Regions from separate parts of the Mesorhizobium sp. M0514 genome, predicted to be linked through region 1. Evidence: predicted binding sites of a transcription regulator. Region 1 holds the regulator's gene; each other region holds the start of a gene.
The links. Region 1 encodes LexA, which represses DNA repair genes until DNA is damaged. Its sites were predicted from a motif close to TGTTCNNNNTGTGTTCNG; they were not measured.

Region 1 (3,275 bases):
GCCATCAGCAACCGCGGGTTTGCGGTCGCTCCCGTCTCTCGGGCGGAGCTCGAGGATTTGGCGCGTGCGCGGCTGGTGGTCGAACTGCCCCTGCTGGTGGAATCGATCGAGAAGGGCGACCGTGAGTGGGAAGACGCGGTCGTTGCCGCCCACTATCGTCTCTCACGGTGCGGGTCTGTTCTCGACGATCCATCGGATGATGCGGTCGACGCGTGGTCCGAAAAACACGATGCCTTCCATGCGGCGCTGCTCAGTGCCGCGACATCCAGCTGGCTGCTGCGCTTCAATGCGACGATTTCCGACCAATTGCATCGCCATCACCGCTTTCTGGGTCTGGCCCCGACGCTGCGCGCCGCCGCCGGCCGCACGGATGGACACCGGAAGGCCGTGGCGGCCCTGCGCGACGCCGTGGCGATCGAACACCATACCGCCCTGATGGAAGCGGCCCTCGATCGCGACGTCAAACGTGCGAAAACTCTGATGACCGCTCACATCGGCTACACGCTGCAGGTCTATGCCCAGAGTGAACCCGGCGCGGATGCTGCGCAGCCCCGTCCGAAAAGGAAGCGGCGATCGTAGCCGACGACGCAGGGCACTTTGTCTTCGTTTCACCCCGTTGCTGGCAACTGGGCGCAGGCGGCGCTCGCAGCGCCGAACGTTACGCTGAACAAAACGTCAACACATTCATTAAACTTTAAAAGGTTGCGGAACACAACTGGAACAGATAGTGTTTGTTCTGGGTTTGTTTTTTCTGATTCTGGTTTCAGAACCCTTGGGGGCCGCGATGCTAACGCGCAAACAACATGAGCTTCTGATGTTCATCCATGAACGCCTGAAGGAGAGCGGAATCCCGCCGTCCTTCGACGAGATGAAGGAAGCGCTCGACCTCGCCTCCAAGTCCGGCATCCACCGCCTGATCACGGCGCTTGAGGAGCGCGGTTTCATTCGCCGGCTGCCGAACCGGGCGCGCGCGCTGGAAGTGCTGCGGCTGCCCGACTCGATCGCACCAGGTCTCAATGCGGCGAGGAAGTTTTCGCCGAGCGTCATTCAGGGCAGTCTTGGTCAAACCGGGCAAGGGCACGGCGGCCAAGGACAAGGCGCGATGGGCCAAGGCGGTCTCGGCCGCCAGATCAAGCCGGGCTCGCCGTCGCGTTCGATGTCGGCCGGCAATGACGATGCCGTTTCCGCGATTTCAATCCCGGTTATGGGACGCATCGCCGCCGGCGTGCCGATCGACGCCATCCAGCATCAGACCCATTCGATCTCGGTGCCGCCCGACATGATCATGGGCGGCGAACACTACGCGCTCGAGGTCAAGGGCGATTCTATGATCGAGGCCGGCATTTTCGATGGCGACACGGTCATCATCCGCAATGCCAACACAGCCAGCCCCGGCGAGATCGTGGTGGCGTTGGTCGACGATGAGGAAGCGACCCTGAAACGCTTCCGCCGCAAGGGCGCCTCGATCGCCCTGGAAGCCGCCAACCCGGCCTACGAGACCCGCATTTTTGGCCCCGACAGGGTCAAGGTGCAAGGCAAGCTGGTCGGGCTGATCCGGCGCTACTGAGCCGGCTTGGGTTTGTACTTTTCACGCTGGTTGTAAGGCGGCAGGCCGCGCGCTTCGCGGGAGAAGCGGCGTTGCTCGTGCCAGGGCCGATACGGCTTGTCGACGGCGAAGCGGATGGTTGGCGCTGCCGCTGCCGATTGCGGATCGAAGAAGACAGCGGCGCTGCCGTCGCGGGCCAGCTGCTTCTTCGTCACGACCAGGACCAGCGGGTCGCGGCACGGATTGTAGGCGGTGGCGTCATCGATGACGATCAGGCTCGCGAAGGCACAGGCCGGCCGCGCCGTCTTGCGGTCTTTGGCAAGGGCTACAATGGCTCCGGAAGGGTGTCGGGCGATACAGAGATCGCCCATGCAATAGAAGGGCGACCCGGGCGGCAGATCGAGCGGATCGAGATCGAACCGCGTATCTGTTGCCTCGAAAATCTCGGGCGGGATAATGGTTTCGGCCCGCAGCGCCCGTTTCCAATTGTCCGTGGTGAATTCGTTGGAGCGTTTGCGGTTGAGGGCGAGTTCGCCGCCACCTATCGGCATGGCCACCAGATGTGCGTCCTCGGATATGAGCACGTCGGGCGTAAGCACCTGCGGCACCGTCAACAGGCCGGCCAGCGCGAAAGGCACGGCCGCCAGCCTGAGCCAGGTGGTGGCCATGGTGGCGATGACGAGGGCGACCGCCACCAACAGCACCGAGCGGATGGAGATCAGCCCGACGGCGTCGACCGGCGAGCGCTCGGAAATCCAGGCCGATATAGCGATCATCGCCATCAGACCCTTGCCCATCACATAGAGGAGCGGCCCGTCGGCGCCGAACGGCATCGCCAGTGCGCTGAGCACGGCAAAGGGCATGACGATCAACGATACAATCGGCATCACGGCTAGATTGGCGATCAGGCTGAGCGGCGACACACGCTGAAAATGCCAGATGGCGAACAGCAAGGTTGCACTGCCGGCGATGATCGAGGTCATGGCGAGGCCGCCCATGGCCAGCGCGAATTTTCGCGACAGGAAGCCGACGAAGGAGCGCTTTGCCGGTGGCGTTCTCACCTTGTCGGCGCGGTAATCGGCCCAGCCGGCATAGGCGCCGACAAGGGCGGCAGTGGCGGCAAACGACATCTGGAAGCTGGGACCGACGACTTCATGCGGCGACACCAGGATAACGGCGATGGCCGAGATCGCCAGATTGCGCATGGTGAGCGCGGCACGATCGAAGAGTACCGCGACCAGCATGACCGCCAGCATGATGAAGCTGCGCTCGGCGGCGACCACGACGCCTGAAATGACGAGATAGGCGGCGATCGAGACAAGCGCTGCCGCGGCCGCATATTTCTTGACCGGCCGGCGCGAGGAGAAATCGGGAAACAGCGCAAAGGCGCCACGCAGCAACGCCATGATGGTGCCGGCAACCAGCGCCATGTGCAGGCCGGAGATGGAGATGATGTGGTAGATGCCGGTGCGCCGCATCGCTTCGTTGACCTCGTCCGGGATGCCGGCGCGCACCCCGACAATCAACGCCGCGGCAATCTCGCCTTCGGCGCCGCCGATCTTGCCCCTGATATGGTCGGCAATGTTTTCGCGCGCGTTCTCGATTGCCGAGGAGAGCCGCGCGGCCAGCGGCGGCGGTCCCTGCGTAGCAATGGTTTTCGGATTGCCGAGAAAGAAGCCGCTGCCGCCGATACCGGTGAAATAGCTGTCGAAGGAGAAATCGTAGCTCT
Region 2 (3,275 bases), on a different contig from region 1:
GCGAGAGCCGGCAGCCGGCGCCGGCCATCGCAACCGCAGGCGTCAGGACAAACCCGTCATGGACGATGCGCAGATGCGTGCCGCCGGAAACGGTGCGGGCGAGTGTGAAGGTGACGATGCTCTCCAGCTCCTCGCGGTCGGCGTCGCCGGAACGCTCGCGCCAGGAATAGCGCAGCAGGCGCCCCGGTTCGGCATCGAGCACTTCGCACTCGATCGGCTTCTCAGGCCGGGCAAAGGCAAAGCGGCTGCCGGTTTCCGGATTGATGTCGTTCGGCATCATCCATTCCGCCAAGAGGTCCGGCACGGTCAGTGCCCGCCACACCTTTTCCGGTGCGTCCGGCAGATCGCATTCGAAGGCGAGGGCATCTTTGGCGGTCTGCGTCTGCTTTTCGTCGGTCATTGGTCCATGTCCTTCAAAACGGCCTTCAGTCTTTCGATGCGCTCCGGCCAGAATGCGCGGTAGCGTTCGATCCAGCCGAGCAGCGGCTCGAGCCCTTGCGGATCGGCGCGATAGTAGGCGTTGCGGCCGGCGCGTCTTTCGCTGACCAGGCCTGCGCCGCGCAGCACGGCAAGGTGCTGCGACACCGCCGGCTGCGACACGCTCATGCCAGTGCGCAACTCCGACACGCTCATCTCGCCGGAAGTCAGCCGCTCGTAGACGGCGCGTCGCGTCGGGTCGGCCAGGGCGCGAAAAATCTCTGCTTCGATCATGGCAAAAGCATAAGTCGATACTTATCGATTTGGCAAGGGGTGTTTTGAATGCCCGGTATTGATTGGATCCTGCCGGGCCTCTAATCCACGGGGAACAAGATGGGCCGATCATCGCGAGGCAGGAGTAGTATTTATGAATTCCAACGTCGATCTTTCGTCCGCCGAGAACCTCAACGAGGCTCTGAGGCTCTATCGCCGCCTCGTCCTCGGTATAGGCGCCATCGCCGTCATCGGTTTCGTGGCCGTGATCTTGTTGGCCAAGTTGGGTACGGCGCTATCGCCGCCATACGGGATTTACATCTTCGGCGAAGGATTGGGGACCTGGGGCCTGATCGCGGTGGTAGCGGCGCTCGTCGCTCAGGTCTGGTGGCACGGGCGCGCGATCGGGAAATTGCTGAATGACCCGGCTCTGAAATCTGAACCTGCAGTCGGGCTGATGTCGGCACCAACCGTGATCGCACAGCGCGCCCATACCATGGGCATGGAGTGGAGCGGCTTTTTCGGTCCGTTGCGACCAGCTAAAAAACGGCGCTGACGACACCGCTTCTCGCCGCTGCGTGTCAGCTAAATCCACGCGCCCGCGTCGGCGATTGCTGCCATTCCTTGACAATCCGTGGTTAACAGTATAGGAACGAAAAGGGAACAAAAACCTTGTGGGAAAAGCCAGCCGCGGCAAGCCAGGATTGTCCGCGGCCTGTAAGGTGAACGACTTGAAATTTGTTTCGGATGAGCGCGGAGAAGTGTCATGGCGGGTAGCGTCAACAAGGTCATTCTGGTCGGTAACCTCGGCGCGGACCCTGAAATCCGCCGCCTGAATTCTGGTGACCCGGTCGTCAACATCCGCATCGCCACGTCGGAAAGCTGGCGCGACAAGAACTCCGGCGAGCGCAAGGAAAAGACCGAATGGCACAACGTGGTCATTTTCAATGACCAGATCGCCAAGGTCGCCGAGCAGTACCTGAAGAAGGGCATGAAGGTTTACGTCGAAGGCCAGCTGCAGACACGCAAATGGCAGGACCAGACCGGCGCCGACAAGTACACGACCGAAGTCGTGTTGCAGAAATTCCGCGGCGAGCTGCAGATGCTCGATTCTCGCGGCGAGGGCGGCGGTCAGGTCGGCAACTATGCCGGCGGCGGCGGCGCGAGCCGTGGCTCGGATTTCGGCCAGTCTGGCCCCAATGAGAGCTTCAACCGCGGCGGCAACAGCGGTGGCGGCGGTTCCAAGGGCGGCGGTGGCGGCGGCTCGTCGCGCGAACTGGACGACGAAATCCCGTTCTGAGCTGACGATAGTCAGCGATATCTGAGGAGAGGGCGCCATGTCGCTCGGACCGCTTCTGTCGGCGCGCCCTCCCATTCCATGGCACGCCTTCGCGGCCCTTGCCGCGCTGGCCATTGGCGCTACGCAACTGGCACTGCCGAAAGGCACGACGCGCCATCGTGTCGTCGGCTATACCTGGGCGGCGCTGATGCTGGTCGTCGCCATCTCCAGTTTTCTGGATCCAGCAGATACGCCTCGTCGGTCCGTTCAGCCCGATCCATCTCTTGTCGATTTTAGTGTTGATCGCCGTGCCGCTGGCGGTCTGGCACGCGCATATGCATCGGGTCGCCAACATCGCAGGGTCATGATATCGCTGTATGTTTTCGCCCTGATCGGCGCCGGCGTGTTCACGCTGCTGCCAGGGCGGATCATGCACACGGTCGTCTTCGGCCAGTGACGCTTTCTGAAAGGAAGATTGCCGTGAAAGCGCGGATCAAATGGGTCGAGGAGCGCACCTTCGTCGGCGAGTCCGGCAGCGGCCACAAACTGGTGCTGGGGACCGCCCCCGGGCCGGAAGGCAAGACGCCGGGTCCGAGCCCGATGGAACTGGTGCTGATCGGCACCGGCGGCTGCTCGGCCTATGATGTCGTCCACATCCTCGAAAAAGGCCGCGAGGCGATTGAGGACTGTGTTGTCGAACTCGACGCCGACCGGGCCGAAACCGACCCGAAAGTCTTCACCCGCATCCACATGCATTTCATCGTCACGGGCCACGCGCTGTCGCACGACAAGGTCCAGCGCGCCATCAACCTATCGATCGAGAAATACTGCTCGGCCTCGGCCATGCTGGCCAAGACGGCTGTCATCACCCACGATTTCAAGGTCGTCGATACGGCGGTGGAGTAGGGAGTAGGGCTGCCGTTTACCCCGCCATCAGCGCCTTGATGCCATCCGCGACGAACTGAACCGCAAGCGCGGCCAGGATGACGCCGAGCAGGCGGGTCAGGATCGAGCGGCCGGTCTGGCCGAGGATGCGGTCGATGCGCTCCGACAGCACGAACACCAGATAGGTGATGGCAAGACAGACGAAGATGATGCCGACAAGCGCCGCTTGTGCGGCAAAACCCTGGAAAGAGCCCGACAGTAGCACGGTCGCCGAAATCGCACCGGGGCCGGCGATCAGCGGGATCGCCAGCGGGAAGGCCGCGATATTGTGGATCATGTCCTTGGTGATGGCGACGTCGCCGATCTTCTCCTTGCGGTCCTGGCGGCGCTCAAACACCATTTCGAACGCGATGAAGAACAG
Region 3 (3,275 bases), on a different contig from region 1:
CTCGATCCTCGGCCTCGACATCACCGGCGAGGATGTGCACGAAACCGGGCTGATCTGGACGACTGGAGACGGCGATCTCAGGGCATGGCCGATCCCCGGCACGCTGGTGCCGCTTTACGGCACGAACCCGCCGCGCGGCCAGTTGCTGATGGCGATGTACCATCTCGAGGGACAGCCTATGTCGTCGGACCCACGGCTGGCGCTGGCCAGGCAGGTCGACATCTTGGCGGCCAAGGGCCTCTATCCCGCCGGCGCCTTCGAACTCGAATTTTTCCTGCTTGCCAATGAGCGTGACGCCGACGGCAAGGTAAAGCCGGCGGACGCCGTGCTCGACGGCCGCCGCTCGGCCAAGACGGAAGTCTATTCCGTCGACCATCTGCACGGCATGGAGCCGCTGTTTTCCGACATCTATGCCGCGGCCAAGGCGCAAGGCATTCCGGCCGAAACGGTGATTTCCGAATACGCGCCCGGCCAGTACGAGCTGACGCTGAATTACCGCAAGGATGTCATGCGGGCGGCCGACGACCTCGTCATGTTGAAGCGGCTGGTGCGGGCGCAGGCGCGCCGCCATGGTGTCACCGCCTGCTTCATGGCCAAGCCGATCGAAAAATATGCCGGCTCCGGCATGCATTTCCATGTTTCGCTGCAGGACAAGAACGGCCGCAACGTTTTTGCCGAAGCCGGCGGCGAAAGCTGGTCGCTGCCGCTGCTGCAGGGGCTCGGCGGGCTGATCCAGACCATGGCCGAATCGATGCTGGTGTTTGCGCCGCACGCCAATTCCTGGCGGCGCTTCGTCTCGCAGTCCTATGCGCCGGTGGCGCCGACCTGGGGCGTCAACAACCGTTCGGTGGCGCTGCGCGTGCCGGCGGGCGACGCCAAGAACCGGCGCATCGAGCACCGGCCGTCGGGCGTCGACGCCAATCCCTACCTGATCGCGGCAACGGTGCTGGCCGGCATCATCAAGGGTCTGGACGAAGGCCTCGACCCCGGCCCCGAAACCACTGGGAATGGCTATGAAGCCGCCGTCACGCGCACGACCATGCCGGTCGACTGGCGCGCCGCGATCGAGGCGGCGCGGGCCTCGAGCTTCCTGAAAGAGGCGCTTGGCGAGGATCTGCATCGCACCTTCGTGGCGATCAAGCAGTCGGAGTATCTGCGCGTCGCCCGCACCGTCAGCGAGCTGGATTACCACCTCTACCTCCATGAGGTCTGAGAGACCGCCTGGAACTCGGGCAGTCGTCCTGCTAGCCCGACGATCAGGCGGCGATTACTTTTTCGCCGCCTGCATCAAATGAGGTGGCGCTGCAGCCTTCAAGAACATATCATGAACGGATGAGCGCGCCTACCGTCCGTGAAAAGCTGGCAATCCTGTCTGACGCCGCCAAATACGATGCTTCTTGCGCCTCGTCGGGCTCGGCGAAGAAGGATTCGCTCCAATCCGGCGGTATCGGCTCCACAGAAGGCATGGGCATCTGCCATTCCTGCGCGCCGGATGGCCGCTGCATTTCGCTCCTGAAAATCCTGCTGACCAATTTCTGCATTTACGATTGCAGCTACTGCATCAACCGCTCGTCATCGAATGTGCGCCGCGCCCGCTTCAGCATCGACGAGGTGGTGAAGCTGACCATGGATTTCTACCGGCGCAACTACATCGAGGGCCTCTTCCTGTCCTCAGGAGTCATCCGCTCCCCGGACGAGACCATGGCCGAGATGGTGGAGGTGGCGCGGCGGCTGCGGCTGGACGAAAAATTCTCCGGCTATATTCATCTGAAGACCATTCCGGAAAGCTCGGCCGAACTGGTCGAGCAGGCCGGGCTCTACGCCGACCGGCTGTCTATCAACGTCGAACTGCCGACCGATGAGGGCGTCAAGAAACTGGCGCCGGAGAAGAAGCCGGAAACGATCCGCCTTTCCATGGCGAACCTGCGCCGGAAGATGGAGGAAAAAGCCGAGCCGACGCTGAGGACCAAGAAGCGCGAACGCTTTGCGCCCGGAGGTCAGTCGACGCAGATGATCGTCGGCGCCGACAAGACATCCGACGACGGCATCTTGCACACCAGTGCGCGGCTCTATGGCAGCTACCATCTGCGGCGCGTCTATTACTCCGCCTTCAGCCCGATCCCGGATTCGTCATCGTCGCTGCCGCTGCAGAAACCGCCGCTGATGCGCGAGCACCGGCTCTATCAGGCCGACTGGCTGATGCGCTTCTACGGCTTTTCGCAGCCGGAAATCCTCGCCGGCAGCAGCGACGGCATGCTCGATCTCGCCATTGACCCCAAGCTCGCCTGGGCTTTGCGCAATCGGGCGAGGTTTCCCGTCGACATCAACCGCGCCGATCGGGAAGCGCTGCTGCGGGTTCCGGGTCTGGGCACCAAGGTGGTGGCGAAGATCCTTGAAACCCGCCGCCACCGACACATGCGGCTGGAAGATGTCGGACGGATCTGCCATTCGATCGCCAAGCTGAGGCCCTTCATCATCGCCGAAGGCTGGTCGCCGGGTGGACTGACGGACAAGACCGGCTTGCGCGACACGATCGTAAAGTCCTGCGAACAACTGTCTCTGTTTTGACCATGCAGCCGGCCCAGCTCGACCTTGCCCGATACACTGTCCGGCTAGCGAGCCAGACCGATTTCGCCGGTTGGCGCGATGCGGCACGGCGTCTGGCGCTGAATGAGGTCCGACCTGAGGATATTAGTTGGGGTGTCGGGTCCGACGCCAATGATCCTCAAGATGCCTTGCCGGCGGTGCCAGAGGGCGCGCAGCTTACCGTCCCGCGCGAGTTCATCGCCCATGCCGAAACCGCCTTCTGCCACTCCGACCCCGGCCGGTTTGCCTTTCTCTACTGGATGCTTTGGCGCCTGCGCACCGAGCCGAAACTGCTGGCGATCGCATCCGATCCCGACACCAGGCGGCTCGAAGCCATGGAAAAGGCGGTGCGGCGCGACAGCCATAAGATGCATGCCTTCGTACGCTTCCGGAAGATCGGCGACGGCGAGAACGAGCGCTACGTCGCCTGGTTCGAGCCGGAGCATTTCATTGTCGAGCGCAACGCGGATTTCTTCGTCCGGCGGTTCACCGGCATGCGCTGGACCATCCTGACGCCCTATGCCTCCGCCGACTGGAACGGCGAAAGGCTGGCGATCGGGCCGGGTGCAGCCAAGGGCGATGCACCCGATCAGGACGACACCGAGGCGTTGTGGCTGACCTATTTCGAAAACATCTTCAACCCGGCGCGGCTCAAGGTGAAGGCGATGCAGAAGGAAATGCCGAAGAAA

Region 2: ssb (single-stranded DNA-binding protein) is a predicted target of LexA. The motif match lies at 1,339-1,356, and genes of this name have one in related genera.
Region 3: NKI61_RS26030 (putative DNA modification/repair radical SAM protein) is a predicted target of LexA. The motif match lies at 1,314-1,331, and genes of this name have one in related genera.

Annotation. Positions count from the first base shown of each region.
Region 1 is NZ_JAMYQZ010000047.1:28,723-31,997, forward strand. Features, by position in the region: gene NKI61_RS19565 (GntR family transcriptional regulator) at 1-579, shown strand, start outside; gene lexA (transcriptional repressor LexA) at 785-1,567, shown strand; partial or broken gene NKI61_RS19575 (ComEC/Rec2 family competence protein) at 1,561-3,275, opposite strand, start outside.
Region 2 is NZ_JAMYQZ010000032.1:47,562-50,836, reverse strand. Features, by position in the region: gene NKI61_RS15515 (SRPBCC family protein) at 1-400, opposite strand, end outside; gene NKI61_RS15510 (ArsR/SmtB family transcription factor) at 397-711, opposite strand; gene NKI61_RS15505 (hypothetical protein) at 845-1,246, shown strand; gene ssb (single-stranded DNA-binding protein) at 1,457-1,990, shown strand; gene NKI61_RS15495 (DUF2306 domain-containing protein) at 2,028-2,426, shown strand; gene NKI61_RS15490 (OsmC family protein) at 2,450-2,875, shown strand; gene NKI61_RS15485 (MarC family protein) at 2,892-3,275, opposite strand, start outside.
Region 3 is NZ_JAMYQZ010000083.1:9,979-13,253, reverse strand. Features, by position in the region: gene NKI61_RS26035 (glutamine synthetase family protein) at 1-1,213, shown strand, start outside; gene NKI61_RS26030 (putative DNA modification/repair radical SAM protein) at 1,333-2,568, shown strand; gene NKI61_RS26025 (UdgX family uracil-DNA binding protein) at 2,571-3,275, shown strand, end outside.